DNA from 3 places in the Megasphaera vaginalis (ex Bordigoni et al. 2020) genome. Region 2 is predicted to be linked to each of the others. Evidence: riboswitches for the same ligand, from Rfam matches in the RefSeq annotation. Region 2 holds a riboswitch; each other region holds the start of a gene.
What was found. A riboswitch is a leader RNA that binds a small molecule or an ion and turns the genes downstream of it on or off. The one in region 2 is predicted to bind ZMP and ZTP.
Positions count from the first base shown of each region.

Region 1 (2,269 bases), on a different contig from region 2:
GTAGCGACGAGAACGGCGTCTCCCGCCAGCGTATGCATCTGTCCGCCCTTTTCATATAGGGTCGTGCCGTCGTTTATTTCCGTCACGTTAACGCCGGTTTCGACACGGATTCCCTGTCCGGTCAGGACTGCGAGAATGGCTTGCGCCATATCACTGTCTTCACGACCGAGAAATACGTCGGCGTCTTGCAGAATAGTCACTTCACTGCCGTATTCGGCAAACATGGAAGCAAATTCGAGACCGATATAACCGCCGCCGATGATCGTCAGCTTTTCAGGCAAGACGTCAAGATCCATGATGGTTTCACTGACATAGACGAAGGCGTTATCTTTTATGCCTTTGATCGGGGGAATAAAGGGGCCGGCGCCCGTATTGATGATGATCTTTTCCGCAGACAAGGTTACTGTCGAGCCGTCACTCTTTTTGACCGTTAGGCGGTTTGCGTCTGCAAAAGAAGCGATCCCGTCGATGACTTCGACGCCGGCGGCAATTAACTTGTCGTAATTTGCCTTACGCAAGGCGGCGGTCAAATTATTTTTGCGCTTTACAGCAGCGCGATAGTAAGCGGCTTTTTCGCTGAAATCGCCATGCGGTGCCGCAGCGGCGGCTACGGATAGGGTTTTTGACGGAATGCAACCGATATTGATGCAGGTACCGCCGTACATATGTGAGCTTTTTTCAATGAGGGCAACCTTTTCTCCTTTAGCTGCCAACTTTCCTGCCAATGTTTTGCCGGCTTTACCGAAGCCGATGATAAGTGTATTATACATCATGATTCGCTCCTTTTTATCAATAAATAATTATTATTTATTATATCTTATCATAAGAAAGGATTTTGAACAAGTATATGTTTATGTTGACAAAGTATATGTCACTGCCTATAATAAAAGGACAACAAAACCGATATGGAACTGACGGATAGTGGAATTAACCACATGAACCGTATCGCATAAAGTATGAGCCGACCGTCTGGGCAGAGATATGAATGTATACTTTGGCCGGAAAGGGTCGGTATTTTTTATATCTCTTTTTACGTTTTCGTACGAGAGAGGGGTATTGTATGAAGAGAAATCGGTGGCTTATCGCTTTATCCGCTATGGGACTTCACATTTGTATCGGCAGTGTATATGCGTGGAGTGTGCTGACCAAACCGATCATGCAGAGCATGGGATTTACGTTGAAAGAAACGACGTGGACATTTTCTCTGGCTATTTTGTTCTTGGGCCTTTCAGCCGGCTGTCTGGGCGCTTTCGTTCAGAAGATCGGGCCCCGCAAATCAGGACTTTTGGCGGCATTCTTTTTTTGCGGCGGTATGTTCGGCACGGCGTTGGCATTACATTTGCACAGTCTGCCGCTGCTTTACCTGGCCTATGGCGTTATCGGCGGTATCGGCCTCGGTACGGGGTATATAACGCCGGTGTCGACGTTGGTCAAATGGTTTCCGCATAATCGCGGTTTTGCCACGGGTCTGGCCATTATGGGCTTCGGGTTTGCCAGCATGATTGCCGGACCGGTGATGCAACTTCTTGTTGAATCTTTCGGGCTGGTGACGAATTTCGTTATTCTCGGCGGCGTTTATTTTATCGTCATGACGGCATCGTCCCTTTATCTGGCGCCGCCTGCAGCCGGTGATATCGTACCTCGGGATAAAGTGCTGGAAGAAAGCGGCAGGAAACGGCCTGTCTATGCGGCGGCACTACCGCAGTTCACCGTCAAAAAAGCGATGAAAACATGGCAGCTTTACACGATTTGGTTCCTCTTCTTCACCAACATTACCTGTGGTATTGCCCTGCTTGCCGTTGCGTCGCCAATGGCGCAGGAAGTCGTCCATATGACACCGCTGGCGGCAGCGTCCATGGTCGGGATCATCGGCTTCATGAACGGCGCCGGCCGCATTGCGTGGGCGACGGTTTCCGACTATATCGGGCGAGCCAATACGTATCTGTTGTTCTTTGCCTTGGAAGTGGCAGCCTTTTATAAGCTTTCAACCGTTACTAATTCCTTCAGTTTTCAGATCCTCGTACTCCTGATCATAACCTGTTATGGCGGCGGCTTTTCCTGTATGCCGGCCTATCTCAGCGATCTCTTCGGCACCTTGGAACTGAGCGCTATTCACGGCCGGGTCCTGACGGCTTGGGGCGCTGCCGGAGTTGCCGGTCCCCTGCTTCTTTCCTGGATCAGAGAAACGACCAACAGCTACGCCGTAACCTTGCAGTTCTTTTCCGGCTGCTTTGTCGTCGCTTTTTTAGTCATGGCTTATCTTAAATAC
Region 1 is NZ_OEQB01000004.1:64,140-66,408, reverse strand. Features, by position in the region: gene C0977_RS06125 (FAD-dependent oxidoreductase) at 1-773, opposite strand, end outside; ZMP/ZTP riboswitch at 898-982, shown strand; gene C0977_RS06120 (OFA family MFS transporter) at 1,061-2,269, shown strand, end outside.
Region 1: another riboswitch for ZMP and ZTP. It lies ahead of C0977_RS06120 (OFA family MFS transporter); the one in region 2 lies ahead of C0977_RS05485 (formate--tetrahydrofolate ligase).

Region 2 (2,269 bases):
GCCCGAATTGTTGCTACGAGCACGACGGCATCCGGTTTAATACCGGCAAACCGGCATTTAATGTCCATAAATTTTTCGCCGCCCAGATCGGCGCCGAAACCGGCTTCGGTAACCGTGATTTCCCCCATCTTCATGGCCAGTTTCGTCGCTACGACGGAATTGCAGCCGTGCGCAATATTGGCAAAAGGACCGCCATGAACCAGCGCCGGTGTATTTTCCGTCGTCTGCACGAGATTGGGCTTGATGGCGTCTTTCATCAAAATAGCCATGGCGCCGGCAACACCGAGATCGCCGGCCCGAACAGGCTGCCCGTCCAAATCGTAGGCGACGATAATATTCGCCATGCGCCGCTTCAGATCCATCAGATCTTCCGCCAGGCAAAGGACGGCCATAATTTCCGAAGCGACGGTAATCATGAAGTGGTCTTCTCTGGGAAAGCCGCAAACGGTTCCCCCCATAGCGACGACAACATTACGCAGCGCGCGATCATTCATATCCATGACGCGTTTCCAGACGACCCGGCGGATATCAATGCGCAGGGAGTTTCCCTGATGGACGTGATTATCAATAGCTGCTGCAAGCAGGTTATTGGCCGCTGTAATGGCATGCATATCGCCGGTAAAGTGGAGATTGATATCCTCCATCGGCAATACTTGCGAATAGCCGCCGCCGGCGGCGCCGCCCTTAATCCCGAAAACGGGGCCGAGAGACGGCTCGCGCATGGCGACGATCGTCTTATGTCCCATGCGATTCAGCGCCTGCGCCAGGCCGATCGTCGTCATCGACTTTCCTTCACCGGCCGGTGTCGGATTGATTGCCGTTACCAAGACCAATTTACCGTCCCGGTTTTTGGACAGGCGTCGAATCGCGTCAAAGGATATCTTTGCCTTGTATTTACCGTATAATTCCAAATCATCTGCCGTCAAGCCCACTTTTTCCGCAATGCTCGTAATCGGTTCCAACGTTGTCCGTTGCGCGATTTGAATATCACTCAATACTTTTTCCATCGTCATCGTCAGCTCCTCGATAGTAGCAAAAAAAATACCGACATTCCGGAATCTCTGCCCAGACGGTCGGCTCGCATCGATCATGCTCCCTGTGGTCAACCCACTTCCGTCAGTCACATGATCTATGCATTTATTATACAAAACGGCATCTGTCTTTGTCAATCAGCCGTCCCTGCAAGGCCCCTGTCCGCTTATTCAATAAGCACCGTTTGTACAGCTGAAAGCGCAACTGTTCCGCCGATACGAAGCGACTGCAATTCCCCGTCATCGACTTTGGCAGCAATCGCAATTGCGCCGCCCGGCTGGCGCAATGTACAAGCTACATTCCGTCTCCCGACACAGGCCAACGCCGCCGCTGCCGCTGCCGATCCGCTGCCGCAACTTCGTTCCCAGTAACGTGTATCCGTTTCCGCCACATAGACGGCAGGAACCATGGTCAGCGCCTGCGTATCGACAATGATTAGCCCGTATGCCGCATAGGCGTCAGTAGAGACATATTCGCGCAGCGCCTGCCAATAAATTTCCTTATCGACGTTATCGCCGGTTTGTACGAAATAAACGAAATGCACGATTCCCGGCAACGTCACCTTGAAAAACCGGTACGGTAAATCATTGACGGGAATCAGCACGGCTTCCACCGACTCCGGCAGAGGCATATCAATGACGGCTTGAAAAACATCCCCTTTACGCTCAACGGCAACACCTAACGGCACAGTGCAACCCGAACAGGATACACGATACATTCCCTTGTCCTCTCTCGTCAAGGACAGGGCATAAGCGGCGGCACTGCGCGAAGCGTTACCGCAAAACTCGCCGCCCATCATATCAATGCGAAGAGCAGTGCCGTCTGCCGGATCCATGGTCAGATAAGCAACCTGTTCCGCTTCAAGTGCTTCGGAGGCGAGCAACTTGGCGGCTACAACACTATGATCAGCCCGATCGATTCGATCCAAGACAAGAATAGTCGTGTTCCCGCTGGGATCTGCCATTACATAATGAATAGTTTGCATCACTTTTCTCCTTTCTTTTTTATTATACCATATCCCGTCACCGCCAAAATAAAAAGGACCCGCAAAATTTGCGGGTCCTTCTGCCAAGACTTACAGAACCAACGTCGGCGCTGCATACGTACGGCCGAGCAATTCCTGATTCAGCGCGTACAGCCCCTTCGGATCGGAACCGAAAAGTTCGTATTTTTTGATCAGCCCGTCGGCATTCTTTTCTTCCTCTCCCTGCTCTTTGACGAACCAGTCGAAGCATTG
Region 2 is NZ_OEQB01000003.1:256,004-258,272, forward strand. Features, by position in the region: gene C0977_RS05485 (formate--tetrahydrofolate ligase) at 1-1,007, opposite strand, end outside; ZMP/ZTP riboswitch at 1,057-1,134, opposite strand; gene C0977_RS05490 (hypothetical protein) at 1,199-2,017, opposite strand; gene C0977_RS05495 (ferritin) at 2,108-2,269, opposite strand, start outside.

Region 3 (2,269 bases), on a different contig from region 2:
CAGACCGCATATTGCGGCTATGTTGGTGGAAAAAGGCTATTTTTCGTCAGTTTCTGCGGTCTTTGAAAGGATCCTTTCCCGTAACGGCCCGGCTTACGTTCCCTATGATCGTTACGATATCGACGCCTGCATTGAAATCATTCATCGTGCCGGCGGTCTGTCCTTTTTAGCGCACCCGTCTCTGCTTAAAGCGGCCTTGCCGCAGGTCTTGCAGCATCCCTTCGACGGCATAGAGGTATATCATCCGAAGAATCGGGGCCGGTATGACGAATTTCTCGGCATTGCGCGGGAAAAGGATTGGCTGGTCAGCGGCGGTTCCGATTACCACGGCACGATCGGCCGCTACCCTGACGGTCTCGGCGTTTTTTCCTTTGATGCGGCGCCGTTGCAGCCGCTCCTTTCTTATAAAGGATGAGAAAATGAAAATTATCGGATTTATCGGCCCCAGCGGCACCGGCAAAAGCCATCATGCGCTGGTTGTCGCTTATGACAATCATATTGACAGCATCATTGACGACGGTCTTCTCATCTATCAGAACCGCATTATTGCCGGCCGTTCCGCAAAAGATGAGACCAATCGCATGCGCGCCGTTCGCTGCGCCATCTTTCTTGAGCCGTCTCACGCCGCAGCCGTCCGCGAGGCGCTGAGCCGGGTAAAGCCGGAAAAACTGTTGATCCTGGGGACATCGAAGCACATGGTGCAGCGCATCCGCGAAGCCTTGTATTTGCCGCCTGTCGATGCGTATATCCGGATTGAAGAGGTTTCCTGCGCCGCCGAGATCGCCAAAGCCAGAGCCATCCGCAAAGCGGAGGGAAAACATATCATTCCCGTGCCGACAATGGAATTGAAATCCCATTTTCACGGTTATCTCCTCGATCCGATCCGTTCGTTTCTCCACAACCGGAGCGGCAAAAAAGGACCTGATTTCGAACAGTCCGTTGTCAGACCGATCTTCAGTTATTACGGTAAGCTCATCTTTTCTGATGACGTCTTTTTCGCTCTGATCCGTCATTGTTTGGCCGGGATCGACGGTATCGTCAAGGTAAACCGCGTCAAGGTGGCGAAGAATTATGTGCCGGGCAGCAACGGACTGGCCGTCGTTTTGGGCGTTACCGTCCGGTACGGCGTCCATATTAAGACGCTGATGCAGCGGATCCGCTGTTCGCTGCAGGACGACATCGAGTATACGACAGGCATGTCCGTCGACATTCTGAAGATTACCGTTCGTGATGTCGTCGAGTAAAATCCGTCTGTTGACAAGGCTGCGAGCCAGTTTGTATAATGAAAAAGGAATCATGTGACTGACGGAAGTGGGCTGACCACAGGGAGCATGATCGATAAAAAGCCGACCGTCTGGGCAAATGAGTCCGGGAGTGTCGGTGTTTTTTTTTATTCCCAGGAGGAAATGACGATGAAAGAACTGCAATTGAAATACGGATGCAATCCCAATCAGAAGGCGGCGAGAGTGTATATGAAAAACGGCGACGACTTGCCGCTTGAAGTTATGAACGGCCGTCCCGGCTATATCAATTTGCTCGATGCGCTGAACAGCTACCAATTAGTTAAAGAACTGAAAGCAGCGACAGGACTGCCGGCTGCGGCCTCGTTCAAGCATGTCAGTCCGGCAGGCGCTGCCGTGGCTGTTGAAATGAGCGATACCTTGAAAAAGATATATTACGTTGACGATTTGGAACTGTCGCCGTTGGCCGGAGCCTATGCCTGTGCCCGTGGCGCTGATCGCATGAGTTCGTACGGCGATTTCGTCGCCCTTTCCGATACGTGCGACGCCGCGACGGCGACGCTGCTGAAACGGGAAGTTTCAGACGGCGTTATCGCACCGGGATATACGGAAGAAGCGTTGAAAATTTTGAAGGAAAAACGGCAAGGCTCGTATTGCGTATTGAAGATCGACGCCGCTTATGTGCCTGCAGTGCCGGAGCATAAAGAGGTCTTCGGCGTTACCTTTGAGCAGGACCGCAATAACGCGGTCATTACAAAGGATCTTTTTGCCGTTCGGCCGACGCGCAACAAAGAGATTCCCGAAAGCGCGCAGCGTGATTTGCTCGTGGCGTTGATTACCTTGAAATATACGCAGTCAAATTCGGTTTGCTATGTTAAAGACGGCATGACGATCGGCGTCGGCGCCGGACAGCAGTCGCGCGTCCACTGTACGCGCCTGGCAGGGAATAAGGCCGATGTCTGGTGGCTCCGGCAGAACCCGAAGGTGTTGGCGTTACCTTTCAGGGATGATATCCGTCGCCCTGATCG
Region 3 is NZ_OEQB01000001.1:173,626-175,894, reverse strand. Features, by position in the region: gene C0977_RS00785 (PHP domain-containing protein) at 1-415, shown strand, start outside; gene C0977_RS00780 (Asp23/Gls24 family envelope stress response protein) at 420-1,244, shown strand; ZMP/ZTP riboswitch at 1,289-1,367, shown strand; gene C0977_RS00775 (phosphoribosylaminoimidazolecarboxamide formyltransferase) at 1,413-2,269, shown strand, end outside.
Region 3: another riboswitch for ZMP and ZTP. It lies ahead of C0977_RS00775 (phosphoribosylaminoimidazolecarboxamide formyltransferase); the one in region 2 lies ahead of C0977_RS05485 (formate--tetrahydrofolate ligase).